Regions from separate parts of the Paenibacillus sp. 276b genome, predicted to be linked through region 1. Evidence: a T-box and tRNA genes for the amino acid it is inferred to sense, from the RefSeq annotation. Region 1 holds a T-box; the other regions hold tRNA genes.
What was found. The T-box of region 1 lies ahead of leuS (leucine--tRNA ligase). A T-box ahead of a tRNA ligase gene usually reads a tRNA of that ligase, here a tRNA-Leu.

Region 1 (7,675 bases):
GAATTGTGCAGCAGCATTTTAACACAGGTATCCAAGAATACAAAGAAATGATCGACGGCTGGGCAAACCACGCTTACTTTATCACCAAGAACGACGGACAGAAGGTTGTACTCAAAATAGCTCCTTCTAATGGCATTAAGCTGATGCGCTGCGAACAGCATGTCATGGTTGCTGAGGTTGAAGCACTACGACTCGCGGCAGAACTTCAGGATGTACCCGTTCCTCGGGTATTGGCCTATGATCCATCGCTCACCCTGGTTCCGGCAGAGTATTTTATTATGGAGTACATGCCAGGAACGCCGTATAACAAAGTCAAAGATCAGTACAGTGCAGAAGAGCAGGAATTCATAGAGCAGCAGCTGGGTGCGTACAATCGTCGGATCAATGAAATTAAAGGAGAGAAGTTTGGTTACTTTTCCTCAAAGAAATCGCATTATACGACGTGGAAAGAAGCTTTCCTGTGCCTAATGGATGATATGCTTGCAGATAGCAAGGCAGCGGGTTTGGAATTTTCGATTCGTTATGAGGAACTGGAGCGTTTGATTCAAGAAAAATCGGATGTGCTGGATGATGTCAAAGAGCCTGTGCTTGTACATTGGGATTTGTGGGATGGGAATGTATTTGTAGAAGCGGGGAAAATCACGGCTATTATCGATTTTGAACGTTCCCTTTGGGCAGATCCTTTCATGGAGCACTATTTCAGTCATTTTAATAATACACTGGGATTCCTCAAAGGATATGGAAGAGCGGTTACAACAGATAGTGAACGAAAAAGAAGAAGTTTATATGATCTGTACTTTGATCTGGCGCTGAGAATCGAGTGTCCGTATCGTCAATACGAGAACAAGGAACACATTCAGTGGTCGATTGATAATCTAGAAGAAGGAATCAAGCGATTCCAGTCGTCTTAATGTGTATACTGATGCATAGCATTGCTTATACTCAACAGACAGTGTAATATTGACTTTAATGCTGCTTTTTTATATAATGTTTCCGATCATATCGTATACATATTTCGATGATAAGGATCAGTAGTGAATCCTGTACATGACAGAGAGCCGGCGGTTGGTGCAAGTCGGTTGACAGTATTTCACGAACTCGCCTTGGAGAAATGCGGTGATTACACCATCTTGCAAACGACCGAAGTTACATTCGGGTTCAGGAATGGAAATCCGCATCGGTTAACCGCCGTTACAGGTCCAAAGGGAGTGGATGACGAAGCACGATCGTCCGCTAACTAGGGTGGTACCACGGGAATTCAACCTCTCGTCCCTAGCGCTGCAAACGCTACGGGATGCTGAGGTTTTTTTGTTGCAATAAAAGCGAATAACCAAGAGGAGGAACAATAGATGAGTGAGAATCAACAGCCGAAACACGGCTATAAGCCACAAGACATGGAGAAAAGTTGGCAGCAATACTGGGATGACAATAAAACGTTTAAAACGGGTGAAGACCCCGCTAAACCGAAGTTTTATGCCCTGGATATGTTTCCATATCCATCCGGCTCAGGCTTGCACGTAGGTCACCCGGAAGGATATACGGCAACGGATACTGTATCCCGTTTCAAACGTATGCGCGGTTTCAATGTATTGCATCCAATGGGTTGGGACGCTTTCGGCCTGCCTGCTGAGCAGCATGCATTGGATACTGGTGAGCATCCACGGGATATTACATTCCGCAATATTGACAATTTCCGTCGCCAGATCAAATCACTGGGTTTCTCATATGACTGGGATCGGGAGATCAGCACAACAGACCCTGACTATTACAAATGGACGCAATGGATCTTCATCCAGTTGTACAATAAAGGCCTGGCTTATGTAGATGAAGTGCCTGTGAACTGGTGCGAAGCTTTGGGAACGGTACTGGCGAACGAAGAAGTTATCGACGGTAAGAGTGAGCGTGGTGGACATCCGGTCGTTCGTAAACCGATGCGCCAATGGGTATTGAGAATTACGGAATATGCAGAGCGTTTGCTGGAAGACTTGGAAGAGCTGGACTGGTCGGAAAGTATCAAGGATATGCAGCGCAACTGGATCGGCAAATCGACCGGGGCGGAAGTTACTTTTGCCATTGAGGGTCATGAAGAAGTTATTAAAGTGTTTACGACACGTGCAGATACTTTGTTTGGTGCAAGTTATGCTGTATTGGCACCTGAGCATGAGCTGGTTGAAGTCATTACAACGGCTGAACAGCGTGAAGCAATCAAGGCATATCAGGAACAGGCTGCTCGCAAGAGTGATCTGGAACGTACTGATTTGGCTAAAGACAAAACGGGTGTGTTCACAGGAACTTATGCAATCAATCCGGTAAACGGAGCGAAGGTGCCAATCTGGATCGCCGATTATGTTCTGGCTGGATACGGCACAGGGGCGATCATGGCCGTTCCGGGACATGACGCTCGTGACTGGGAGTTTGCGAAACAGTTTGGTCTGGACATCATCGAGGTTGTACAGGGTGGCGACGTGACACAAGAAGCGTATTCCGGAGACGGACCGCATGTGAACTCCGATTTCCTGAACGGATTGAACAACGAAGAAGCGATTGCGAAGATGATTGCCTGGTTGGAAGAGAATGGTAAGGGGCAAGGCAAGGTAACCTATCGTCTGCGCGATTGGCTGTTCAGCCGTCAGCGTTACTGGGGTGAACCAATCCCGATTCTGCATCTGGAAGACGGAACGATGAAGACGGTGCCGGAAGATCAACTGCCTTTGCTGCTGCCGGATATTGACCAGATTAAACCCTCGGGCACTGGAGAGTCACCACTGGCGAATGTTACGGAATGGGTTAACACCGTAGATCCGGAAACGGGAATGAAAGCACGTCGCGAGACGAACACAATGCCACAATGGGCAGGTAGCTGCTGGTATTACCTGCGCTTTATTGATCCACACAATGACAAGGAACTGATCTCTCAGGAGAAACAGCAGCAATGGCTGCCAGTTGATCTGTATATCGGGGGAGCAGAGCACGCGGTGCTTCACTTGCTGTACGCTCGTTTCTGGCATAAAGTGCTGTATGATCTGGGTGTGGTGCATACCAAAGAGCCGTTCCACAAACTGGTCAACCAAGGGATGATCCTGGGAACCAACAATGAGAAGATGAGTAAATCCCGTGGTAATGTTATTAACCCGGATGAGATCGTCAATGAATTCGGTGCAGATACATTGCGTCTGTATGAAATGTTCATGGGGCCTCTGGAGGCGACAAAACCATGGAACGCTAACGGGGTTGAGGGCATGCACCGCTTCCTGTCACGTGTATGGCGTCTGTTCATCAATGAAGATACAGGTGCAATTAATGACAAGATCACAGCAGATGGTGGAACCGATGAGTTCAAGCGGACTGCACACAAGACAATCAAAAAGGTTACAGAGGATATGGAACATCTGCGTTTCAACACAGCGATCAGCCAGTTGATGATCTTCATCAACGATGCGTACAAAGCAGATACGCTGCCGCGTGAAGCAATGGAGAACTTTGTACAGCTGTTGTCACCGCTGGCACCGCATATGGCAGAGGAGCTGTGGAGCCGTCTCGGTCATGAAGGTGGAATCTCTTACGTAGCTTGGCCTGAGTATGATGAGTCCATGACGGTGGACGCCGAAGTGGAGATTGTTGTTCAAGTGAATGGCAAAATTGTAACCCGTGCTACGATCGCGAAGGATCTGGACGCACAGGGCATGCAGGACTTTACAATGGAACTGGCACCTGTGAAACAGGCACTGGAAGGCAAGACCATTCGCAAGGTCATTGCCGTTCCAGGCAAACTCGTTAATATTGTTGCCGGTTAATCTCACCGGCTTTGAATAGTTCATCCAGCTTCAACAAATCTTCATCATATTTGTCGTGAGTCGTCTGGATCAGACTGTCAAAAACCCCATTCAGACTGACCTTTAGCAGGGCAAGTGCCTGTGCGGTGATGCCGCCAGGGACAGCCACGCGAGCCTGAAGTTCTTGCGGGGTGTATCCTCCTTCGGTGAGCAGCTTGCCTGTTCCCAGGAGCATCTCGCCGGCAAGAGCGCAGGCGTCGGCTCGTTTGATGCCTGTAAGCTTGACGGCACTCTCAATCCATTGCTCCAGAAAGAACGATATGAATGCAGGTCCGCAGCTGGAGAAGTCGGATGTGATCCGGGTGCAGGCTTCATCCACTTGATAGGGTCTGCCGATATGACTGAGCAGCCCTTCCAGCACAGCGCGGTCTTCGGTAGTCATTCGCTCACCGTGAATACACAGGGACGCTCCGCTGCCGACCTGGTGCGTAACGCTGGGGATAACTTTGGAGACTTTGCAAGGAAGTGAAGATTCCAGATGGCGCAGCTGCACGGGACTGGTGATCGAGACGATTATATGATTGGGATTCACGACAGGCAGGATGTCGTCAATGACATGTTTGAATTCAAGTGGCTTCACGCACAAAAAGATGATATTGCTGCGGATGACGGTTTCCCGGTTGCTCTGTGATTCATGCAGACCGGGGTAACGTAGGGATAGCTGCCGTACTTTGGAAGGGGTTCTATTGCTGGCGGCGATCTGCCGTGGCTCAAGTGCACCGGATTGAATCAAGGCATAGATCAGCAGGCTGCCCATGCTGCCGGTTCCGATAAATCCAACCTTCATTGTTCAGGCCTCCTTTCATGCTTTACGGTAATGGCGCAGTTCTTTCCCTCTAGTGTATGCGTCAGGACCTGCTTCACATGACATGAAAATAGTACAGCTTGGTTTACCAGGCAAATCCAACGGTTCGGAAGCACCGCCCGTGTTCAGAATAGATTTTTTTGAATCCAGGGAGAGGTGTGGAAGAAAATGAGATGGAACAAGGGGATGACCATTGCTGCGGCGGTGGTCGGATGTATTCTGATATTATGGTCGGGCAAAAGTGAACAGCCGCCTTCGGGCTGGGAACCTATGCAGCTCGCCACCGAGAAGCCGACGATAGAGCAGGAAACCCCTGCTGTACAGTCGGCTACTTTGGTTCAGGAACAAACGAAGGCTTCCGATGCAGAACAGAGATCGTCAACAACAGAGGCCCCAGTAGAGACTAATCTGGTTGATGCCGCAGCAGGGAAAGTGTCTGATCAGACAGTTGCAGTTAAGCAAACGGATACTCCTACTGATGGGACACAAACGAAATCCGAGGCAGCGGTTGTTTCACCAGACAATAACCAAGCTTTGGTAAGCAATGAAGATGTCGACAATGGCAAAATTGATGTCAATACAGCTCCGGCAGCGAAGCTTATGGACCTTCCTGGAATTGGGGAGAAAAAGGCGCAAGCCATTATTGATTATCGTAATTCCCATGGTCCTTTTACCAAAGTCAGCGATCTGACCAAGGTGAAAGGAATCGGAATGAAGATGCTGGAGAAAATGGCTCCTTATGTACAGATCAGGTAATCACGCAATATTAAATATTAGGATATAAGTTGAATTGGAAATGACATAAGAACGATGTATGGGTTCAACTTTCATCATGTGGGAGGGAAACGGTTATGAGCACAGCAGACGTACGCAAAGACTGGGATACGTATTTCATGGACATCGCATATATGGTCTCTACCCGTTCCCGCTGTTCACGCCGCCATGTTGGCGCCGTACTTGTTCAGGGGAAGAAACTGCTTGGAACAGCCTATAACGGTGCGCCCATGGGGGTTCCGGACTGCTCTGAAGCAGGATGCATGATCTCGGAAGAATATGAGCTGGTGGTAACCGACGGTCAGGAGGAAATGGTTAAAAAGCAACGCTGTATTCGTACTATTCATGCGGAGCAGAATTTGCTTTTGTTCACCGATCGAATTGACCGTGAAGGCTCTTCTGTATATGTCACGGATGAACCTTGCTGGACTTGCTCTAATATGCTCGCGAATAGCGGTATTACAGAAATCGTGTTTCATCGCCCGTATCCCAAGGACACAGGCAAGGTAACAAATATGATGAAGCAAAAAGGTATTACGTTTCGTAAGCTGGAAAATTACCAGCCTCCGCGGGAGACGATGATGACAGTAAGTGACTAGAACCAATATAATATTCAAATTTGCGGGGAAGAACCTCCGGTTGCTGTATCAGCTGCCGGGGGTTTTTCTGCGTTCATACGGGTGACACAAAGGAGGGGAAGAAAATGAAAGGTAGACCTTTACTCGTATTTACCGTCTGCTGGTTATGCGGTAGTGGGATGGCATGTGTATTATCGGGTTGGTCCTTGATCGTGGGAATGATCGGAGCATTCGTTTGTCTGCCTCTTTTACTACGATGGATTGATATACGCGGTTGGTCCATCTTGTTACTGATTGGAGCACTCGTTGGCGGTGCTGTGCACTGGGAATGGAATGATGCGCGGAATCGGAGTAGTCTGCCCGATATCACACATACGACAGCCGAGGATTTGGACGGTTATGCAGCTACACTCGAAGGAACCCTTATGTCGGATGTACGCATAGATGGGGATCGGGCTGATTTTGAAATGCAGGTCACGTCGATGCTTCCACTATCCGATGCATCCTCGGCGCCAGCGTCGGAAGCGCGAACTGCGCCTAACGTGAGAGAACGTCTAATGGTCCAAGTTCGCCTGGCTGAGGAAGAAGAACAGCAAGTAGCAGCAGGGTGGAAGCGAGGAGATACGATCACGTTGACGGGTGCGCTTGCGCTTCCCAGCGAAGCTAGAAATTTTGGTGGGTTTGACTATCGAAATTACTTAAGGACTCTTCATATCCATTGGTTGTTTAAAGTGAAGGGTGCCAGCTCGGTAACCACCGTTCCGCCGGAAGGGCTGGGGGAACTCAATATCCTCCGGTGGAATGACATCGTCAGGCATAAACTTGGCGCAGCGGTAGAACAGATATTTCCCGAACCTCATGCGGGGTATATGAAAGGCCTGATTATTGGGATGGCTAATGATATCGATCCGGATACATATGGACAATTTTCACAGCTTGGTTTAACTCATATATTGGCGATCTCCGGAACACATGTCGCGGTGTATGTGGCATCGCTGCTTCTCCTTTTATCATGGCTTAGGTTAACCCGAGAAACCTCGCTCACCATTGTGTTGCTGCTAATACCTGCATATGTACTGTTGTCTGGCGGTTCGCCATCAGTCATTCGTGCGGGTATCATGTCGATGATTGGTTTGTATATGGCGCGGCGCGGGCTTGCGAGGGATGGATTGCAGATGATCAGTGCAGCAGCGTTGTTGATGATGTGGTGGAACCCGTATTTTTTACTGAGCGTGAGCTTTCAGCTATCTTTTCTTGTAACGGCTGGACTGATGATTTACATGCCACTGATTAATCGGATATTTAGCAGTTGGCCCAAGGGCCTTGCAGCAACAGCTTCTGTGACGGTAACAGCACAGCTCATTTCTTTTCCGGTCACGATTCTGTATTTCAACCAGTTTTCACTGCTTTCATTTGTCGCAAACTTCCTGCTTGTATCTTTGATCAGTGCCATTGTACTTCCTCTTGGAACGGTTGCCCTGATTTTATCGTTCATTTGGATACCTCTGGCTAAACCATTGGCGTGGATTGCTATTATGTTGAACAAATTGACCTTTGTAAGTGTGGAGTGGATGAACAGTTTGCCTGGATTTGTGCTGATCTGGGCTACCCCATCGCTACTGTGGATAACAGCATATTATGCCGTTCTCTATGCGCTTCTGCGGGTCCTTCATCGTGGTCGAGGT
Region 2 (7,675 bases), on a different contig from region 1:
ATCGTTCCTATAAAGGAACAGTGGGTAACATTGCACCAAACGTACTGGATCGTAACTTTCAAGCAGAAAAACCAAATGAGAAATGGGTTACCGATATTACGGAATTTAAGTTGTTTGGAGAAAAGCTTTATTTATCACCTGTTCTGGACTTATTTAACGGTGAAATTATCACGTACACAGTAGGATCTCGCCCTACTTATTCATTAGTCTCCGACATGCTAAATAAAGCTTTTAAACGCTTATCCAACGAGGATGAGCTCCTCCTGCATTCGGATCAAGGCTGGCACTACCAGATGAAGCAGTATCAACATGCTTTGAAGGAACGGGCGATTATCCAGAGCATGTCACGCAAAGGAAATTGTTACGATAACGCAGTAATGGAGAACTTCTTTGGCATTATGAAGTCAGAATTTCTCTATCTTAATGAGTTTGAAAGTCTAGATGACTTCAAGCAAGAACTAGCACAATACATCGATTACTACAATCACAAACGCATTAAGTCAAAATTAAAAGGCATGAGCCCGGTACAATACCGAATTCATGCCATACAGGTTGCATAAAAATATTTGTCTAACTTTAAGGGGTCACTTCACGATACGTCTGGTTTTATTTTATGAAGGGCGAAATAAACACGTCTAGTTCACGTATAAATACATGAAGTACTTGTTCCCTGTTTACAGATCAGCCGTACACAACTGCATTCCACTTAAATGATGAGAGCGAATGCTTAACAGACGTGTGACTTGTTCTACTTCGTCGAATGGAATCCACAGGCTTCCGTGGACGGTCCGTAAGGAAAGAATGGAAGCGTCGGCTGTACGTTCCGGAAATCCAGTTACCGTTTGTCCACTTGTATTACGAACGATGATTTGTTGTTTGCGTCGAATGGCAATTTCTACCTCTTTTTTCATATGTCATTGCTCCTGGTTATGGAATAGTAATTCGATATGTCAATAATTTCAATGGTTAATTTGTCTTCTTTATCTAGTCTATCAGAACTAGGTATAGATTTCCAGATCAGAAATTAAATTTTACATAGGTGAAAGGACTTATTATGTGATATCCGTTTTTGAAGAAGCAACCAGGGTTATATAAGGGTAAAAGGAGGGGGAAGTATAATGACACAATTGCTTATCGGACTCGTACGCACGGAGAATGAAGCCATTATCAAGTTAAATAAATTGAAAGAGGAAGGTATAGCAGATAAATATTTGGGTGCGGTAGCCAAAGAACAGGTTAATCTCGAAGTGGTAAGCGAGAAGACTGGTTTGCCTATGCCTCTGAAGGGCGCAGGAACAGACGGTGCACTAGGCGTGCTTAAAGGGGTGCTTGCTGGTCTGGGCAAGCGGATGGATCAGACGATGTCCATCGGAAAAGCGGTACGCAAACTTGCAGGCAACGAGATTGGAAATGAGACGGATGATCTGGTGCTTACCTTAACAGAAGCAGGGGTCTCTGAAGAAGATGCTAATTACTATGAAGATTGGCTGGTGCAGGGGCATATCCTGGTGGTTGTGGAATGCAGCGAGGAAGAGGCAGCCCGAATTGCACCTATTCTTCTTTTTTAGTTTAATTTAAGCCTGATTTTAGGTTTCTTTAATGTTGGGGAGGTATTCTTATTTCACACCTCCCTTAATATAGATGGTTTAAAGAAAGTTCGGGACCGCAACTCGAACTTTCTAGGCACTGCTCGCTAACGCTGGCAGTGCCTGTTTCATTTTTTTGGATAATTTTATATTAAGGTATTGCAAAGCTATAAATTTCATGGTAAGATATTTCTTGTCGCCAAGAAATACATACCCATGCCGGGGTGGCGGAATTGGCAGACGCACAGGACTTAAAATCCTGCGGTAGGTGACTACCGTACCGGTTCGATCCCGGTCCTCGGCATCTTAAGAAAAGATCGCATGACACTTGTTAAACAAGTTGTTCATGCGATTTTTTTTGTTTGGAAATTTTAATTTTTATGATTTTCTGCTGTACCATTCAGTTCATAAACATTAAAAAACGATAATACATATCAGATGACATCTGTGGTGCTGCCCGTTAGGAAGACATGCAACGATAGTGTATACTATCCGTAGGCATAAATTACCTTTAACTTTGAACTTGAAGAACTCAAGGTTGCATATCAAACTAAACAATTTTATGGACGGAGGACTCGACCCATGTTGAAACAGCTTAAGCCCTATAAGGTGCTGCAGGAACGCAGAATCGAAGAGTTGAAGTCAGATGCGTATCTCCTGGAACATCAGAAATCCGGAGCCAAAATTGTACTCTTATCTAATCAGGATGATAATAAAGTGTTCAGTATCGGTTTCCGTACTCCTCCGGAAGACAATACAGGTGTAGCTCACATTCTGGAACATTCCGTACTGTGTGGCTCCAAGAAATTTCCGGCCAAGGATTCCTTTGTTGAGTTGCTGAAGGGTTCTCTTAATACATTTCTGAATGCGATGACATATCCAGATAAAACGATCTATCCGATTGCAAGTCGGAATGATCATGACTTCCATAACCTGATGGATATTTATCTGGATGCGGTACTCCACACAAATATTTATAATAATGAAAAAATATTTCTACAGGAGGGTTGGAATTACAACCTGACCTCAGCTGAAGATGAGTTAACCTATAACGGCGTTGTATATAACGAGATGAAGGGTGCTTTTTCTTCACCGGAACGGATTGTACGCAGGGAAGTTCTGAATTCACTTTTCCCGGATACTACATATTCCTGTGAATCAGGCGGATTTCCCGATGCCATTCCCGATCTGACTTATCAAGGCTTGCTGGATTTCCACTCCAGATACTATCATCCGTCCAACAGCTTCATTTATTTGTATGGGGATATGGATATGGAAGAGAAATTGCAGTGGTTAGATGAGAACTATCTGAGTGAATATGATCGAATTGAGATTGATTCTGCCATTCAGCTTCAACCTGCATTCGGAGAAAGAGTGGACGCAGTCAAGACATATTCTGCCGGAAGTACCGAATCAGAAGTGGATAACAGCTTCTTGACCTATAATGCGGTCATTGGAACAAGTCTGGACAAGGAATTGAACATCTCGTTTCAAATTTTGCTGTATGCACTGCTTAACGCTCCAGGAGCGGTTCTGAAGCAGGCCTTGCTGGATAAGGGCATTGCAAAGGATGTATATGGTACGTATGATGACAGCCTGTATCAGCCTGTGTTCACCGTTGGATTGAAGAAGAGCAATCTGGCAAGCAAAGAAGATTTTCTGGGGACGGTAAAAGAGGTGCTTGAGCGTGTTGTGAAGGAAGGCTTTGATCCAAAAGCGCTGCTCGCAGGTATCAATTCCTATGAGTTCAACCACCGTGAAGCGGATTATGGAAGAATGCCCAAAGGATTAATCTACGGTTTCTCCTCATTGCAAAGCTGGCTGTATGATGTCGAAGCGCCATTTACTCATTTGGAAGCGAATGACGTATTCGCCGAGCTCAGAACGAAGATGACCGAGGGTTACTTTGAGAAGTTGATTGAGACGTATTTACTGCAAAATACACATACTTCTTTCGTTGCTGTCACGCCGGATAAAGGATTGAACGCACGCAAAGAGGAGGCGCTGAAAGCACATCTGAAATCAGTTCAGGCTGGACTGAGTCAGGAAGAGATTCAGCAACTCATTCAGAGAACCGAGGCTCTCGCCGAGTACCAGAATGCACCATCAACCAAGGAACAACAGCAGGTCATTCCGACGTTGTCGATAGAGGATATTGAACCGAAAGCATCGACGCTGTATCAGACGGTAAATCAGGTCGAAGGTACAACGGTACTGCACCATAATATCTATACGAATGGGATCGGTTATCTGAGACTGTTGTTCGATATTAAGGAAGTCCCACGGCGTTTGCTGCCGTATGTTGGATTGCTGAAAAGTGTGCTCGGTTACGTCGACACTCAGAATTTCTCATTTAATGAATTGTCGAATGAGATTCACATTCATTCCGGGGGAATTCATAGTGGCATCGGTACGTATGCGAACGCGCATGAGCACCGTGATTTCAAGGCTACGTATGAATTCAACGCCAAAGTACTCTATGACAAACTTGGATTTGCTTTTGACATGATCAAGGAAATTGTGTTTACGTCCAAATTTGATGATTCGAAGCGTTTATACGAAATTATTGCCCAGTTGAAAGGCAACTTGCAGCGCAATCTGATCAGCGGAGGGCATTCAGCGGGAATTGGCCGTTCGACCTCTAAACACTCGGCTGTCGCAGACTTCAGGGAAGCGGTTAGTGGCATCGCCTTTTACCAGTGGCTTGAGGAGCTTCAGGCGAACTTTGAGGCTAGAAAAGAAGAACTGTCGACCAGCCTTCAATCGTTGACTAGCTTTATTTTCAGACCGGAAAACTTGCTGGTGAGTTACACTGCGGATGATCAGGGATATGCAGGCTTGGAGAAACAGGTATCCGATTTGAAAGCGAAGCTGTTCACCCAAGATGTTGCCAAAGAAAAAGAGGCATTTACACCTGTACATCATAAAGAAGGATTCAGATCTCCATCTGAAGTCCAATATGTCGTTCAAACAGGTAATTTTATCGATAAAGGGTATTCGTATACCGGCTCGCTGCGTGTCTTGCAGGGGATTCTTTCTCTGGATTATTTGTGGAACAATATCAGGGCCAAAGGCGGAGCATACGGCTGCATGTCAGGCTTCAGACGTAATGGAGATAGCTATGTAGCATCGTACCGCGACCCGAATCTCGAAAAAACATACAAAGTTTATGAAGAGATGCCGCAATACCTGAAGGATTTCAAAGCAGATAAACGGGAAATGACAAGATATATCATTGGCGCCATCCAGGACCTCGATACACCAAGGACCCCTTATGGCGAAGGATCATTCTCTCTGGAATGTTATCTGTCTAATGTCACCGAAGCCGATCTTCAGAAAGAACGGGATGAAGTGCTAAGCACAACAGAAAGTGACATTATAGGTTTTGCCGAAGTGGTATCCGCTATATTGGAACAGCAGCAACGCTGTGTTATCGGTAATGAAAACAAGATTGAAGACCAGAAGCAATTATTTGACGAAACCCTTGATTTGATCAAGAATTAATCGAATAATATATCAAAGTCGAAGTGTGAAGTAATAAACATCTGATCCCAAAGGGCGCTTTTATGAGCTGTAATAGCTTATAACTGCCGCCCTTTTCTTGTTATATAGGGGTTATTTCCCAATCAATCAATCTGATCCATCAGCATCTGTTGAAAATTTAGGTGACGGCGAGCATATTATAGATCTTTAACGTACGCAGATCTTCTTTAGACATTTTTAGCTCGTTATATAACTCCTGATTCTCAGGCAAGGGTGTTCGAGAGAATAGCATTTTTAAAGCGATGGGCATAAAGGGACGGAAGGATACACCTGCCATCAAACCCCACTTTTTCTCGGATTCCTGAAAAGATGCCAAAATGTTAATATACAGATTCTCCAGCGGTGTAGCCTGATTTTTCAGAATCAGCGTGGTGAGTGTGTCGTAATGCTCGGTGTGGCCCCAATACATATTTTCGCATTCCTGATAATTCTCAAAATTCTTGACGTTCATATACATCACGGTTCGATAACGATTCGCGTCCGACTGTGCCATCATGTCAATGACACAACGAATGAGGCTGTTGTTGCGCCCGTCATAAAAATACGAATAAAACCGCGTGGAATTTTTGAAAAAGCTGGACGGTACCGTATTCATAAGAGGAGAGGCTTGCTTGGGTTCAATATACAGCAGCTGCTCCACCTGAATGTTCAATGAATCAGCAATTTGATGCAGCGTAACCACATCAAGTGTAATATCACCGCTCTCATATTTGGACAGAGTAGCTTTACTTTTGTGAATCTGATCCGCCAGCTGCTGGACCGTTAACCCTTTCCATTTGCGAAAATTACGGATTTTCTTGCCCACTTCTTTGTTGATGGTGTTCATATCGGATCTCCTTCTGTTAAGTTTCTTAAGAATATGAGAAAAGGTGAAACCCCTTGGTAAAATCAATCTATACGAAAAATATAACACTTTTTTCATGAAAATACCTATTATGACGAAACATTAAGATGGATTTGTTTCTTCTGAATAGATTCTATTGCGTTTGATGTAACTTCTAAGCCATGAAATAATGTGTCTAACAGAACCTCATCCCAGGATGGAGAACAGAGAGAAAGAGGCGCAGAAGGCTATGAAGTATGATTTCGATGAGATTATTGATCGCACAGGAACCAATGCCATGAATACGGATGGTTTCCGTCAATATATTTTTAATGCAACAGAAGATATGAAATTTCCATTTAAGGATGAAGAATTTATTCGCATGTGGATTGCAGATATGGAGTTTGCCACACCTCCCGAAATACGGGAAGCAGTTAAGGAGCGTTTGGACCGGAAAATTATGGGGTACTCCCAGGTGTTCGATCCGGCATACTACGAAGCTGTCTCCAACTGGATGAACAGATACTATGACTGGTCCTTTCCCAAGGAGCATCTGGAGACATCACATGGGATCATTCCTGCTCTATATGAATTAGTTGAATATATTTGCAAACCGAATGAGAAGGTGCTGATTGTGACGCCCTCCTATGGTTATTTTAAATCGGCTGCGGAGCATAATCATATTGAACTAGTTTGCTCAGATTTGATCAACGAGCAGGGACATTATTCAATAGACTTTACAGATTTTGAAGCCAAAGCCAGTAATGAACAAGTTACGTTATGTATTTTTTGCAATCCGCATAATCCGTCTGGACGCGTATGGACAACAGAAGAGTTACAACGTGTGGGTGAGATCTGTCTGAGCCATAACGTGTGGGTAATCTCGGATGAAATTCACTGTGACTTGCTGCGTACAGGTAAGAAGCATACGCCTCTTGCCAAGCTGTTCCCGGATACGGATCGAATCATTACCTGTATGTCTCCAAGCAAAACGTTCAATATGGCGGGCCTAATGTTCTCCAATGTGATTATTGCAAATGAAGGACTCCGAACGATCTGGCAGAAACGGCATTATGGGTTCAAAAATCCGCTGAGCATTGCAGCGACTCAAGCGGCTTACGAACATGGCGACGAATGGCTGAAACAGTTGAAAACGTATCTTGATGACAATTTTGCCTTTGTGGATCAATATGTGAAGCGTTATCTGCCACAGGCGGTATTTCATATTCCGGAAGCTACGTATCTGGCATGGATTGATATTACGGCATACGTCCCTGCAAATGTAAACCTGCCTTTATTTTTCGCTGAACAAGCGGGGGTATTACTTGAAGATGGACATATGTTTGTAGCTAATGGAGGCGGGTGTATCCGTCTAAACTTGGCATGTCCGCGTTCGGTTCTTGAAGAGGGACTCAGAAGAATAAGCACTCTATTGGTCAATAAAGATGAGGGCGTACCCGTTCAAGTCTGATTAAGTTATCTATAAACAAGGTACTGGATTGCTTTAACTCTGTTGTACAGATTCAGAGCGCATCAATTTACAACGATAGATATTCCATGCTCGGTCTGAAGTAACGTTAGTTATAGAGGCAACCCTATCCCCTGATGTACACTTCTGGTCTGCTGTCCCCGGTTATGTTAAAATGGTGGATAGTCTATGAGTCGTAGGATACGGCTCACGCAGGTGGCAGTTCGTTATGTGGACTGCACGGATATGTATTCA
Region 3 (7,675 bases), on a different contig from region 1:
TCAGTCGCTGCTCCGAATCCAGCGGGTAATAATACGTTGTATTTTCGGTTTGGGCTTCGTTGTTCCACATCATGCCTTTTTTATTCATGTAGACTGCATACTCCAGCGCCTGATTGGCCTGATCAAAGGAAAGGCTGACCTCTGTCAACGATGTGAAGAGATTTCCGAATCCTGACTGGATGGTGATCCTGTATTCATTGAACACATACTGTGCCAGATTCTCCATGATATGCGTGATATCTTCCTTTTCACGATCCAATTCGGAGTCGGTTTCCTTGGAAAAGAACAGGATGACCACTTTATCCGAACCCATATCGGTCATCAGGACATCCACGTCCAGTTCAGCCAAAGCCTGCTTCAACAGTAATCGGGAGGCATTCAGTTCATTCAGGATCTCGACGCTGTCCATACTGGCATAACCCTTAATCTGGACAATTCCAGCATATCCCGTGCCTTGATACAAATTAATATCTGCCTGTTCGGCAGCGGAAAGAATCTCATCCCGCGATTTGAATTCGCCGGAGATCAGCCGCTTCAGGAAGGCATCCCTGACCAGTGGGAGCTGGCGATTTAATTCGGATTCAAGCAGCTTGTTCTTGGTGAGCATAGCAGCGATATTTCCACTCAAAAAGTCAAATTCATTTTTGGGAGCCGATTCATCCTTCCCAAACTGCTCTTTCATTACACTTAACAGTCGATTGATTGGAACGCTGTTGCGATAAGCCAGCACAAGTCCAACAATCAGTCCGATGAGCAGTGTGCCGCCCGTAATCAGCATCGTCATCCCCTTGATCCTGTTTGCATTCTCCATCAGGACATGACGGGGAATACCCGCCTGGTATACCCATCCGTTCTTATCAGATCTTGTAGTGATCACGAGATCATCCCCATAGAACTGGCTGACTCTGCTTGGGTCAAAATGAGAGTCCGAGGCCATTTTCACCATCTCGGGCTCAGAGCTCCCTTGCAGCGCAATGGTATTGCCCTCCGCATCGCTGATATGAACCCAGCCACCGTATCGGTCATTCAGGCTGGACAACAGACTAAGAATCATTTTCTCGTCAATGATTACAACGGCGACAGCCGGTGAAGAATCATTGAAGCTGTCCAGAGGCAATGACTGCATATATGTGATTACCGAAGTCTGCTTCCCCCTACTAACATAGGAACTAAGCGGTTTAATCTCACTCCGGTGGGTCTTCCGCAACACGTCCTTCATCCATTCTTCCAACGAAAGATCGTTATAACGAAAATCAGTATAATAGTGATTCGGTCTGTAAGAAGAGCCCGGGGTCAAAATTAGATTGTAATTCGCAAGATAAATATAATAATTTTGCAGAAAATCATTGGTCTGTCCAAAGGTCAACACATTCTCCATCGTTCTCCATATTCCATATACGTTGGTTTCGTTGTCCCTTTCATTCATCAGAACGTTCAGTTCCTGATTAACTGCAAGCTGTCGGGTGAAGCCCTCTACTTCCGCCATGCGGCCCTCCAATATTTCCTGGCTTTTCTGGAGTTGGGTAACACTATTCTCAATGGAAATGGACTGTGTTACGGAGATGGAAGTTAGATAAGACATATAACCGCCAATGCTGGGTATAACCAAAATGATCACGTAGGAAATTAAAAATTTACGAAAAACATTGGAATATTTAATGGGTAACCCTCCTCCCCCTCCTTGAGGTATTGGTAGCGTTATCAAAGATAATAATATTTTCCGGGTTAGTCAATTGTTTTATCTCATTCTTCAATCGTGTTTCATTCGGGAATGAATAAAAGGCAACGATAAAAAGACGATTATCATTGCTTTTTTTAACATTTCCGAAGTTCTTTGGTTTGAGATGATAACTCCTTATCATTCAGAAAAAAGGGGCCGAGATGGCCCCCCAATCCTAGTTTACATCATTTCTTCTTTGGTTCTTCCACCTCTGATCGGGCTTTTACAACCTGATCGACGGATGCTGCTTCAACATCGCCAAAGGCCCAGTGTGTGGAAGGAACATCCTTCCACTGTGGCTGCGAAACGTTCGTGAGCGGTGCTCTGCCCAAAGCTCTGTTGATTGCTACAACGGCTTCCGCTCTTGTCAATAAAGCATTCGGGCGAAAAGTTCCATCTTTATAGCCTTTCAGAATGCCTGCGCTTTGCGCTTTCAAAATGGCTTCCTTGGCCCAGTGGCTGCTGATATCAGAAAATCCATCGCCTGAATTCTCGGAATCCGGACCGAGAAGGGCTACGAGAGTGGCCATCTCCGCACGAGTCAATGACTGATTTGGCTTAAACGTTCCATCCTTATAACCACTCATCAGCCCTATCTTGCTTACCTTAGCAATGGCGTCGGCTCCCCAATATTCAGATTTAACGTCACTGAATGCAATAGCAGATCCTGTGCCTTCTTTCTCAGATACCATTGCGAGTATGGTTGCCATTTCTGCACGGGTGAGTTTGTTATCCGGCTTGAACAACCCGCCCGGATAACCTTGAATATACTTTTTATACGGAATATCCTGACCACCCTCCGTTTCTGTTGTCTTGTCTGTAGTTCCGGATTCAGGAGCCGGCGCAGGCACAGAAGTGTCTGAAGGCTGGACGACTGGAGTCGATGGTCCACTTGGATTGGATGGACCACCTGGATTCGACGGATTCGTTGGTTCACCGTTTCCAGTAGGGACAGTAAATTTCAGTTGATCGGCCAGCATGAGCTCACCGGATTTCTTCACAGCTTTGAGTGTATGCTGGCCTTTTGCCAGTCCTGAAATGCTGTAAATCTCCTGCTGAATCTGCCGGCTTGGACTGTAGGCGTTCACGGTCTGCACCAGCTGTCCGTCTACATAAATGTCCACTTCGCCCTGTTCTGGTCCAGTCGGTGTAATCATACTTATTCCAGTGCCCTTGAAGGTGTATTCGAAAGAATCCCCGTCCACCACCGTGGAATGCACATCATTGAGATAATCACCGCCGAAGGCAAAGCTGAGGTTCAGCGTCCCCACTGACTGCGCAGCAAGATACGATTTTTTCAGTGTAACTCGGTTCCCTGCAACTGTATAATCGGACCCCGGAACCAGATCAAGTGATCCGTTAGTAATACCACTGAAGCTTTCCACCTGTTGCAGCAGCGTCACATCAATGTCTGTCTGAGCGGAAGCTGACTTGTCGAAATCCGCGGTTACCGGATTAATTAGATTCGGAAGCTCAACTTTGAGCATATCGAGCAGCATATACTCCCCCGATTTCTTCACTGCCTTGAGCGTGTGCTGCCCATCCGGCAGCCCCGATATGCTGTACAGGTTCTGCTGTGCCAGCCGACCGTTACGATGGGCGCTGACTGTTTCCTTGAATTGGTCGTCAACATAGATATCCATGTCTCCCTGTGACTGGTCAACCTCCGTAAATAACTGGATCCCCGTTCCCTTGAAGGTGTATTCAAAAGAATCATCGTTTTTTTCGGTATACTGCACATCGTCCTTATAGTCACCCAAACCTCTGCCAGTGCTTCGTGACCAGGAGCCGTTGTACTTGATTGCCGGATCGTCGTTATTGATCATTATAAATCGAATGCCCGTAGTATCGCTGATCCTTATTGCCAAAGACTGGGGATCACCCGCGCTAAAGATTACGTTTAGACTCGTTGTCCCTATAGGCAGCTGCGTGAGGTACTTCTTCCTGATAGTCAGCTTGTCATTGACCACCGTGTAGTCGTCATCACTGAGCAGCACCCCGTCATTTTCAACGCCGGTCAGCATATTGCCGTTCAAGGACAGCCTCACGGTGACATCCTTCTGTTGTTCCGTCTCCTTGTCAACGTTTGCAGAGGTCGGACTAATGGTGCTGTTCTGCCCTCCAGGAGGAATTTCCATGGTTACTCTAAGCGCATCCAGCAACATATACTGGCCCGAGCCCTTGACCACCTTCAAGGTATGTGGGCCGTTGTCCAAATCAAGCTTGCTGTACAAAACCTGCTGGACTTCCCTTTCTCCACTGGTATAGGCGTTTACAGTTTCAGGTGCTCCATTATCGAGGGTGACAATCATGTCTCCTTGGTCTTTATCCTTCTCCGTCAGCAGTTCAATGCCTGTGCCCGTGAAACTATACTCAAAATAATCGCCGTCTTTTTCAGTAAAATGCACATCGCCATTGTAATCACCGTAACTTCTGCCGGTATTGGAGTTCCATGAGCCCGTGTATTTAATACTGCTGTCATCATCATTAATGTAGACCTCATTGGTAACAGTGGCATCTTCCACGGAGATTGAATTTGCAGCATTGTCAGCTTCAGCGTCCAAGGCACCCCCTTGACTGCTATTCGCTGGACCAGTGCCAGAGGAATCCGTAATCGCTATGCTCAGATCCTGTCTCCCATCTGTCTGCTCCTTGCCCCCGTTGCGCTGCCAATCCCCGCTATAGAGCATGCCTGTATCATCGTCATTGACGGCTGATGTGCCGTTCAGTGCGGTTACTTTAAGCATCCGGGAAGCATGGGGTTCTAGCACGCCGCCACTGAATTCATGATTAAAATTCCCCAGCTCGGAATGGCTCCAGAGATCACGGACAGAAGCCGGACCGTTGAGGCCAAGATCGCTCCATTTGACTTTAACCTCCGCACTCTGGTCGCCCAAATTGAACAAGGCTACACTGTAAGTACCATCTCCGTTATTGGCATACCAAACCTGCTGCTTGGTCTCCATGGAAACCGGATGGCCTGGACGTCCGGCCTGATTGACGGCAATGACTTCGTCATTCGTAAGCAATTCCAATCCATAGCTGTCCAGCCTTGTTAAATCATCACCTGTATAAAGCGGTGCTGAAGAGATAGACCAGAAGGTCGTGGCCGTTTGCCGCTCAACCTTGGTCAGACCATCCATCGAGCCATTCCCGACATTCAGTGAATCGAAGTCGTTCCAGCCTCCGGGACCTGCATCCCGCCACCAGAGGGCAGCGATGGGGAACAAGCGGGAAATACTCGACCATTCGGTCAATCCCTTACTGCTGTCGTAAGCTTCAACGTCCCAGTCGATCCTCCAGCCGTTTGCATACTTTTTCCAGAAGTCCACGTAATTGTGATCAAGCGCCCAGGAAAGCTCAAACCAGATGTTATTTCTGTCCAGGGCTTTGGACCATGCCTCCACATCACCACGTGCATCCCGGCTCAGATTATTGATTCCCGATCCTGGCGTCACACTGTCGAATTTGACAAAGTTGATACCCCACTCGCCAAGAAGATCCGCGATGGAGTCAATATACTTCTGTGAGCAAGGGTTCGAAAAATCAATTTTGTACGTGTACGAATCCCAAGCATCCATAACAACGAGCGGTTTTACTGCAATATCTTGCATACGACATGCCCCGCCCGACCCATAAACCTCAAGATTTTTATCATAGGCGGTGATTGATAATCCCGGAATCAGATAGATTCCGATCTTCTGTCCGTTATTATGGACGTAATCAATGACCTCCTGAAATCCATTTGGATAAAGAACAGTACTCGGAATAGGACGGCCGTATTCATCTTCGTCACCGTTCCAGCCAGCATCAATATTAATGTATTCATATCCATGGGCTTGCAGCTTCTCACGCATGGCGTCCGATTGCTTCTTAATACTCTCGGCCGATGTCCAGTTACCCGGCCCGTCATATACCTGCATGCTGTAACTGCTCCAACCCATATACGGCTTTTGGGCCAGACTCTTATCTGCTGCTTGTGCCACATTACCTGTCGTTCCCATAATCCCGAACTGCACCGCCGCAATCATAAATACCATGAAACACATTGCCATCCTTTTTCCGATTCGTTTCAAATTATCCCTACCCCCTCTGAATTTGGTCATTCAAATTCCTGTTGATAGCGCTTCCACACGAGAAGAGAATAGTGGATGAGGCATTCCCAAGATAGGTACAATTCGGTATTTTACGTACAATTAACCTGAAATATAGGGGCAAACCGTCGCAGAACAAACATATTTCCATTAATGGATAAATAAACAAATGGAAACTTCATCTTTGCTCAAGCCGAGGGAATGGGTTGAAAAGAATCAGGAAAAGCAAAGATCAAAATCTGTAAACAAATAAAAAAGGTTCCGAGAGTGGCAGCAATGCCATTCTAGGAACCTTTTTCGTGTTACATATGATGCGGTCGAGAGGACTCGAACCTCCACGGGGGTTAGCCCACACGGACCTGAACCGTGCGCGTCTGCCAATTCCGCCACGACCGCGTATGTCTTATCTCCGAGAAATTATATCGCGGCGACAAGAGATAATATATCATGTGCAGGTAATTAGTGTCAACAAAAAAATATAATTTCGGTTTCAATGATAAAGCTTTTTATAAATTATATCTTTGAAGGCCAGTTGCCATACCAGGCATACCCACCTCTTCTTTCCTTATCGATATCGCTGAGTTTGTATTTCAAAACCCCATCACGTCCTACGAAGATCGGTTTATCCGTTCCAATTTCGTAAAAACGTGCCCATATTGGCGCTGCACCTGAATCAGCTACGAGTTTGCTATCTCCGTTTTCTCTGACATACTTGTATCCTGTAATTTTCACGTTGTTGAACCAGGCTTCTGCCGCTTGAATGGAAGCCTTAATTTTCGAGTTCGACGGTCTTGTTTTCAAAAACTTTACAATCGTACTGCTCTCTCCAGCACTTAGAGAAGGCACTTCATAAATCCTTGCTCCTGCAGGTTTTAGGGAGCTGGAATCATGCTGCTGTCCCCATGCAGTCAGTTTACCATTTGCTACAACCTGTGTATTGAGAATAGCATCTACACCTTTGGCAACTGATTTTTTACTGCGATCCGCAAGAGAGCTGTCGATGAATGAGAAATCACCTTTACGTGCACCTACTTCATCCAGCATGTACATGACATTAATCATGGCATCGTCGTTGAAGGTAATGTGTTTGTGATAGCCTGAGCTCTGGTATACTTGTGGCCATCCTCCATTGGAGTACTGCATATTTAACAAAAAGTTGATTCCTTTGATGGCAGCAGCCGAATATCGCGGATCATTTGTCTTTTTAAATTCCTTGGCTAATCTTCTAATTTCTGAGTATGTAGCTTTATTATCAATCGTAGATTTGGCCCACTCACCACTTGTTTCTTTGTAATCCTTCTTCCATCCCCCGTCAGGACGTTGATTCTTCAAAATATCTGAGATACTTGCTGTCGTTCCAGATGCGTCTGCAGCAGATACCTTAGCAGCAGGCTGAAATACCATTCCGACAACAGAGAAAATCATTGTACATGCCATTACCAAAGATGCAAACCTTGCTTGTGCCTTCAACATCGTTTAGAACACTCCCCAATTCATTTTCTGCAAACTGTTTTCCTTGAGCGTCTCCCCTCCTTATATTTGTTTTTAAACTCAAACTATTTCTTTTCATCCAATAAGTGGATTATACAAAAAGAATTCTATGCAAAACAATGAATTTTGTCAATAATTGCAACAATATGTAACAAATTCTTTGTCTTAACCTTTAGGTATCGTCTAATCGAAATGTGGGAAAGCCAATAAATTATCCAATTTTTCTCCATTTGAAACAGTAGTTACTTTTTTGTCATCTATTAAAACCCAATATTCGAGTTATTTCTACATAAATAGCGATAATTCCGTTAACATTGAGATGATAAGAAGTGTTCAAAATCGGTTTGACATTTTCGCATTTATGCAATAT
Region 4 (7,675 bases), on a different contig from region 1:
TCTCTTCACGCAGCGTCAGCGCGTGGGTGTATGAAGGACGGATACCCGGCAGTACCAATTTGGACAAGGCATGCCAATTGCTCGGCTACCCGCGCCACATTCTTTTTAATGAAGAAGTGGTACGCAAAAGCCCTGTCATTTGTCAGCCCGAGCCTTCCCGCTTCATGAAGCGTACGGTGACCCGTTCTCCGGTTAGCAACCGTATTCTGACAGGCTTGTGTATGGTCCATGATTTGTCGGTGACAGATGTCAGCCACTGGATCGGGGTTCACCCCGGCACTTTCCGCAAATGGCTGCATCAGGGAACGCTGCCTTCTGCTGCGTTTCAGGAACAAGCGGAACAATTTTTCCGCATCCCGAAAACTATTTTGTTCGCAGATGTCATCTTGAAAGATCGCCACAATAACTAAATTAGCGAACTACCAAAAGGCTCTGTCCTCTCCCCATTGGGAAAGACAGAGCCTTTTTAAAATACCACTTTCATCGCACAAATTTTATTAGGTTACCATTTCTCCAGTCGGGTGTACTCAGCATCGTCTCTCAGGGGCGATAAGCGGCCCTCCTGCCCTCCAAACAGCTTTGGATGCATCATTCCTTCATTCCCAGTCACTCCTTAACCTGGGCCGGTACAGCGTGCTCTCTGAACGAGGCGAAAATCCCATTGTCGAAATGCGTGACGACTTATACCCATATGTACCTCATTGATGATAACCAACCAGTCCATTAAATCATGGATCATTTAAAGAAATATAACTTCGTCGTTAGCTTCATTTTCATAATATATTTGTACGAACAATTTAACCCAACACTTTATATGAAGTATAAAAAAAAGCCTGTCCCTTAAGGGAGTAGGCTTAATTCAAACTCTAATTCAGCTCGTATAACATTTGGTTCGATCTATCCTTATTCACTGTATGACTGTGTTTCCCAAAAATTCATGTGATTTGTTGCTATCGAATTAAGCACAAGCACCTCTAGCGTAAACAACAACACTTCCTTGTCTCGTACATTACAGGATTCGCTCATAATTTGTACGTACAACTAAATCCATAAGATAACACTTGTTCATATTATTTTTCCCATCCTTATTTCGAACCCACGTTTAGAATCTCGTTGATATATTTCAGTCCCGTATAACGATCACGAAGCAAATGAGCTGTGTTGGAAGCATGTTCCACCATCTCCATGGATACACCTAGTTGTTCAGTCGTTGTAGGTCCCCCAACTTGCTCAAGCCAAGCTATAAGCTGAGATGCATCCGGCAGATTATTGTATACATGGAATACCGGCTCGTCGGATTTTTGTGCAAGATCTTTGTATTTTATGGTAAGCAGTACACAGGCCACTCCCACCTTGGCACCATGCAAAACAGGCTTGTGCCCTGACTCCATCAGATCCATCTCCCACCGATGAGACAGATGATGTTCTCCACCAGATGCCGGGCGGGAATGATCAATGATTAGCATAGAAATGCCGGAAGCAATCAGCGCATCCATCAATACACTCATACCATCGGCCCGTCCTTCAGCGATACCTTGTACATGCTCCACACAGGTCGTTAGTGCTTCTTCTGTCATGCGATAAGCTACGGGGCAGAACGGTTCTCCACCCAGATCCCTGGAAACCACCCAGTCCGCAAGTGATGTATATTTACCAAGCATATCTCCGAATCCGGCAGCATTCATCTCTTGAGGGGCTTGCTCCAAAATATCGATGTCCGCAAAAATAGCTTTAGGCGGTACCGCCTGGAAAGTCTGTTTGACGCCGCTTACAATAAGAGGTGCACCCGCTGAGGTAAATCCGTCAACCGAAGCTGCTGTAGGCACTGACAGAAAGGGCTTGTTCATTTTGGAGCAAACAAATCGCACCAGATCATGAATGGTCCCTGAACCAGCAGCAATGATCGCCTGACTTTCTTGTTTCACACCGAGCAGTACCTGCACAATCCCACCCTCATCGGCGATCACGTCGCCTGCTTTGTTCTCTGGCATGCATATCTCATCCACATGAACGCCCGCTTCTCGGATGTTCTTTACCACCTCGTGTCCCGCTGCCGGACCTGTAAATCGATCATATACCACTGTTACATGTCTGTACCCTTGCTCGGACAAATAGCCAGGTAACCGCTGAATAGCTCCATGCTCCAGATAGACCTGCATTTGCACCAACCGATGATCATGCCCACAAGTACAATTTTGCGCTTCTTCGTTCCATACGGCAATTCGCTTGTTCATATTCATCCGTTTTTAACCTCCCTTAAGAAATATCATGCATAATTACATGGTTAAAACCACAAAATGAAAAAAGGAAATAAAATGTGAGTATTTTCCTGATCACACTTTACTTCCTGTATTAAAAATTTGCAAACCCCAAACTCACATTCCCAAGCAGGTGAACCTATGAAATTAACCAAAGAAATAGGAATTTCTCTCGGATTTCTCGCAGGAACGACATTTGGCAGCGGCATCGCCTTTTTGTTTCGCTTCCAGGCATATGAGGTGATGGCAAGTGTTGCGCTCTTTGGTATTGCTGGAGCGATTGCAGGCCTATGTGTGCAACAATTCATTTTCAATAAATAAAAAAAACAAAAAAAGCTCGCGAATTGCCTTTAGAGCAATTTTGCGAGCTTTTTTCTTCGATGCGGTCGAGAGGACTCGAACCTCCACGGGGGTTAGCCCACACGGACCTGAACCGTGCGCGTCTGCCAATTCCGCCACGACCGCATAATATGTATCTTCTCATCATGGATGAAAAGTACTCCGGTCAAGCAATTTCTTGTTTTACCGTAATTAAGAGTATACATGCTCTGAAATAAGTTTGCAATACCTTTTTTCCAAGCTGCAATGAATAGGACATATGTCCTTTTTTAACCCCATCAAACTCCCTATCGTAGACATTAAGCAGATCAAGTGTCCTGTTGGACAAGCTATACCTTGCATAGAAAAGGGGAGTTTTGCATGACGATCAAGAACACAACACATGAACGTATTGAAGAAGGAAAACGCAGCATTCACTGGACGGAAATGCATATGCCCCTGCTCGGGGAATTGAAATCCCATTTTGCCAAAGAGCTGCCTTTTGCTGGTTTAACCATCGGTATATGTATTCATGTAGAACCTAAAACAGCTGTATTATGCCGCACACTCCAAGCAGGTGGAGCCAACGTTGTATTGACTGGCAGCCCGGGTACAACCAAAGACGCCGTCGCAGCAGCTCTGCAAGAAGAAGGCATCACGGTATATGGTCAACGTGCGGACAGGCGCAATGAGCACCTGCAAAATATCCAAAGTGTACTTGGTCACCAACCCCATCTCCTCATGGATAATGGAGCTGATCTGGCGCGTACCTTCATTCAACAGTATGATACTAACTCTCTTATTGGTGGTACGGAGGAGACAACGACCGGGGCCAATCTTCTGCGTGAAGAGACGGATGAGAACATTCCTTTCCCCATCATTGTTATTAATGATAGTCCACTCAAACGAATCATGGAAAATGAACATGGTGTCGGACAGACCATTATTGAAGGTTTCATGCGTACTACAAACCTGATTCTGCCTACACGTCGTTTCGTCATCGTAGGTTATGGAACCTGTGGACGAGGCATCGCCAGATATTTGCGGAATCTGGGCAGTCAGGTCGTCGTTGTTGAAACCGATCCGATTGCCGGTCTGGAAGCGGCGCTGGATGGGTTCAGAGTGGCACGATTGGAGGATACATTTGCATTTGCCCAAGTGTACATTACTGTCACTGGCCGTCCTAACGCCATTCTGAAGGAACATTTTAATCAAATGAATGATGGAACGATCCTCGCCAATGCCGGACATTTTTCTTGGGAGATGGATCTGGAAAGTCTCCGTCAGGAGGCGGAGCATACGGAACAACTGACAGCGGATATCGAACAATTTACATTAACCAACGGACGTCGACTCATGCTACTTACTCAAGGCGAGATGCTGAACCTGGCTGGTGGCAGCGGCAACCCTGCCGAAACGATGGATCTAGGCTTGTCCCTGCAAGCCGCCTCCCTCCTATATCTTGTACAGCAACGCCAACATCTCACCCTCGGACCACAGCCGGTTCCTCATAGCGTTAACAACACCATTGCCGGACAGATGCTGAAGCATTTAAGCTACAAAATCTAATCAGTGTGATTGGTGATCTGCATTTAAAGGAGAGGTTCACATGAAAAAAGCGAAACTTTGTTTTATCGGTGCAGGATTCCATGCATCCACGAATATATATCCTTCTGCTATTGAAGCAGGAGCAGATATTCAGGCCATCGCCACTCGCAGTATTGAACGGTCCGAGGCAGCTCTCCTTCGTTTTGGGAGCAGCGGGAAAGCCTATGACAATACTCAGCTGATGCTGCAGAATGAAGACTGTGACGGCGTCGTTGTTGTGGCGCAACCAGAGGATCAGACAGCACTTGCCCTTGAATGCATCCGGGCTGGCAAAAATGTATACGTGGATAAACCCCTCGGATGGAACGCTGCCGAAGCTGCTGCTGTGGCTGAAGCTGCCCAAAAGGCCGGTGTGGTTGTTATGGTTGGATTCATGAAACGATATGCGCCGGTCTACATGAAACTCAAGGAACTGATTGATGGTGGATCATTGGGGAGAGCACGTTCTTTCCAAATGAAATTTGCTGTAGATAGCACACCATTCTGCAAGGATGAGGAACAATTCATGAAGCTCGCTGCCATTCATATGGTCGATCTGATGCGTTTTCTGTTCGGGGAAGCCGTACAGGTCACAGGCACAACGGTTAAGGACGGACAACATATTAACCAGGGCATTTCCCTGAAATTTGATCATGGTGTGGTGGGCAGTGCCTACTTTGTTGGCATGAGTGCATGGTCACGCGAAAGCGAAAGTGTACTAGTCACCTTTGACGACGGATTTGCGTTAGCAGATGAGATTAATACACTTACGGTTCATCAATCTCGTACAGGGGATAACCTTCCCTGGAAATCCCTTGAGGAGCAGGATACTGTTTTCACTCCCTCCGGCTCTCCTATGTCAGGCGCTTATCGCGACCTCTACTTACGAGGATTTGTAGGGGAGATGGCTCATTTTATGGAATGCTGTCAGAACAAATCTGATCCACATTCCAGTGGTAAGGATAATATTGAAACCATGGCGTTATGTGATACCATTCTGGCGTCGCTGATCTGACATTCATACGATATAAGACCAATCATTTTATACAACTAGAGAAGAGGAAAGAAGCACATGTTAGACGCCGGATTACTTATCATTCGACTTGTTATTGGTTTCATTATGATGGGTCATGCATGCAAGAAACTGTTTGGCTGGTTTGGTGGAGAAGGCATATCAGGAACAGCCGAATTTTTCGGGGCGATTGGTCTGAGGCCCGCAAGAGTTATGGCTGTCTGTGGAGGCCTTATTGAGTTGATCGGCGGATTCCTGTTTGGAGCAGGTCTGTGGACTGGTTTTGCTGTCATTTTGCTCATCATCCCTATGGTTGTTGCCATAGCAAAAGTTCATGCAGGTAAAGGACTTTGGAATCTGAACGGAGGATTCGAGTACAATCTGGTTATGCTCGGATCACTGATCGGTGTTGCACTTGCGGGTGCAGGAGCTTACTCCCTGGACACTTTATTCTAATCAAGCCTTTCATTCCTGAGAACCTCGGTGTTTCGTGATACGAAACCGGGGTTCTTTGTTATTTTATCTTCATGCAGATGTATGGGATGGGGTTTATAATCCAAGGGAGAAGTGATATGCTCATAGATGAGTGATATGTACATTTATGTGCTGTAGTACTAAAATTGATACTATAAATAACCACCACGAACTGGAGGTGCAATTATAATGAGAAAAAACCCGGCCGATGGGTGCCCCTCGCCTTATGGCTGTTCCGTCGAAGTCACGCTGAGCGTCATTGGAGGCAAATGGAAAGGTGCGATTCTATATCACCTATTCTCCGGCTCGTTAAGATTCAACGAGATTAGAAAGTTATTCCCTGATATTACTCAGCGGATGTTAACTCTCCAATTAAGAGAGCTGGAAAGCAGCGGAATTGTTCACAGGGAAATCTATCCTCAGGTTCCACCCAAAGTGGAATATTCGCTTACACCGTTTGGAGAAACGCTCCAGCCGATTATTTACAGCATGCGAGACTGGGGAGAACAGTATACAAATGAAGTCCAGGCCAGATCACAAGATGTCTAAACAAAAGACAAAAGAAGCTATCCCTCTCTTAGATGGGATTAGCTTCTTTTGATTTCGAAATGAAAGATGAGTAAACCTTATTTTATGACCGTTTGAATGGTAATGGTCCGATTACGTCCCTCTTCCTTGGCTTGATATAACGCATTATCCGCCAAATGGAACAACTCCGTCGCCGTTGTGGAATGCAGTGGATATTCGGCAATGCCTGCCGAAATGGTCACAGAACGATCAATGGGCAATATACTTTGTTCCACCGATACACGGATATGCTCGGCAATCTGATACGCTGTTTTGGAATCTGTATGTCGCAATAACACAACAAACTCCTCCCCGCCAAACCGGGAACATATATCCTGCGTCCGAACTGACAGTTTAATGATATTCGCGATATGCTTCAGAACCTGATCCCCCGCATGATGCCCATACGTATCGTTTATGGATTTGAAGCGATCAATATCCAGTACCACAATGGAGAACGGAACTTCTTCATCAATCCACTGCTGAATGACTTCTTCAAATGTTCTACGATTGGTCATTCCGGTTAATACATCCGTTCTGGCATCATAAGTAAGTTGATCCTTCTGCTTGCGAAAATTCGCCAATGCAGTCAGCACAGTTCGTGTTAACAAGTCCGCTTCCCTGTTCCAATGCGGCTTCATTACAGGCAGATCTACTTTACCCTGATCCACCTGGTTAACCAGGTCCGCAAGATAAACAAATGGACTGGCCAGCTTGCGCGCTACACGAATAACGATAAGTGTCAGAATGATAAACGGAATTGAGGTGTACAGCAGCAACATGCGAATATGTTGATTCAGCTGATCGTATACCATCTGGGTTGGAGATACAACGACAACTCCCCAATCTGTTGTCGGGACCTTATAATAACCTGCGAGTGAATCCACACCCGCCAGATTCTTATATTGTTCTTTGCCCGTATGGTCGTTAAGCAATTTCTGCACCACTTGATTTTTGCTTAGATTTTCACCGATTCTTTCCGTATCCGGGTGAAACAACAACGTCCCGTTGGCATCCACAATATAAAAATAAGAGCCATTACTGGTCCTCAGTTGGCTGCCAAATGACAGATTCAAAATGTTATTTTCCTGTAGATAGATGCTCCCACTAATTAAACCTTTGAATTCACCTGATGGACTGAAGATCGGTTCACTCACAAAAACGACTCTGCGATCCGAATAAGGCGCACGATACGCTTCGGATATATAGGAAGACCTCGATTTAAACGCATTTTTCGCTGCATTAGAAGTTATAGGCTGTCCGAGGCTTTTTTCCAAATAAGGAGATGAACCCCGGATTATTCCCGATTCATCTATCAGAGAAACCGAATTGAAATAATTACTGCTGTTTCGAATCAAATCCAGTGTGGGATCTAGTTTTTTGGCGTCTGCATAGTCTATATCCGGAAAATAGTTGGCTGAATACTTCAAACTGCCCTGCATGGATTGAAACAACGAGT

Region 2: it encodes a tRNA-Leu, which carries the amino acid that the T-box ahead of leuS (leucine--tRNA ligase) is inferred to sense. The anticodon was not compared.
Region 3: it encodes a tRNA-Leu, which carries the amino acid that the T-box ahead of leuS (leucine--tRNA ligase) is inferred to sense. The anticodon was not compared.
Region 4: it encodes a tRNA-Leu, which carries the amino acid that the T-box ahead of leuS (leucine--tRNA ligase) is inferred to sense. The anticodon was not compared.

What each region holds. Positions count from the first base shown of each region.
Region 1 is NZ_FNRR01000004.1:471,775-479,449, forward strand. It holds gene BLV50_RS21340 (phosphotransferase family protein) at 1-911, shown strand, start outside; T-box leader at 1,010-1,277, shown strand; gene leuS (leucine--tRNA ligase) at 1,350-3,794, shown strand; gene comER (late competence protein ComER) at 3,775-4,620, opposite strand; gene BLV50_RS21355 (ComEA family DNA-binding protein) at 4,807-5,394, shown strand; gene BLV50_RS21360 (deoxycytidylate deaminase) at 5,490-6,011, shown strand; gene BLV50_RS21365 (ComEC/Rec2 family competence protein) at 6,116-7,675, shown strand, end outside.
Region 2 is NZ_FNRR01000007.1:283,963-291,637, reverse strand. It holds partial or broken gene BLV50_RS26900 (IS3 family transposase) at 1-560, shown strand, start outside; gene BLV50_RS26895 (hypothetical protein) at 675-911, opposite strand; gene BLV50_RS26890 (general stress protein) at 1,119-1,568, shown strand; tRNA gene BLV50_RS26885 (tRNA-Leu) at 1,805-1,890, shown strand; gene BLV50_RS26880 (insulinase family protein) at 2,169-5,090, shown strand; gene BLV50_RS26875 (helix-turn-helix domain-containing protein) at 5,248-5,955, opposite strand; gene BLV50_RS26870 (MalY/PatB family protein) at 6,203-7,423, shown strand.
Region 3 is NZ_FNRR01000001.1:110,355-118,029, reverse strand. It holds gene BLV50_RS00580 (helix-turn-helix domain-containing protein) at 1-1,486, opposite strand, end outside; gene BLV50_RS00575 (X2-like carbohydrate binding domain-containing protein) at 1,906-5,796, opposite strand; tRNA gene BLV50_RS00570 (tRNA-Leu) at 6,127-6,210, opposite strand; gene pelA (pectate lyase) at 6,328-7,287, opposite strand.
Region 4 is NZ_FNRR01000001.1:19,534-27,208, reverse strand. It holds gene BLV50_RS00135 (helix-turn-helix domain-containing protein) at 1-410, shown strand, start outside; gene BLV50_RS00130 (sn-glycerol-1-phosphate dehydrogenase) at 1,086-2,240, opposite strand; gene BLV50_RS00125 (hypothetical protein) at 2,400-2,579, shown strand; tRNA gene BLV50_RS00120 (tRNA-Leu) at 2,640-2,723, opposite strand; gene BLV50_RS00115 (adenosylhomocysteinase) at 2,958-4,145, shown strand; gene BLV50_RS00110 (Gfo/Idh/MocA family protein) at 4,186-5,178, shown strand; gene BLV50_RS00105 (DoxX family protein) at 5,236-5,631, shown strand; gene BLV50_RS00100 (winged helix-turn-helix transcriptional regulator) at 5,839-6,198, shown strand; gene BLV50_RS00095 (sensor domain-containing diguanylate cyclase) at 6,276-7,675, opposite strand, start outside.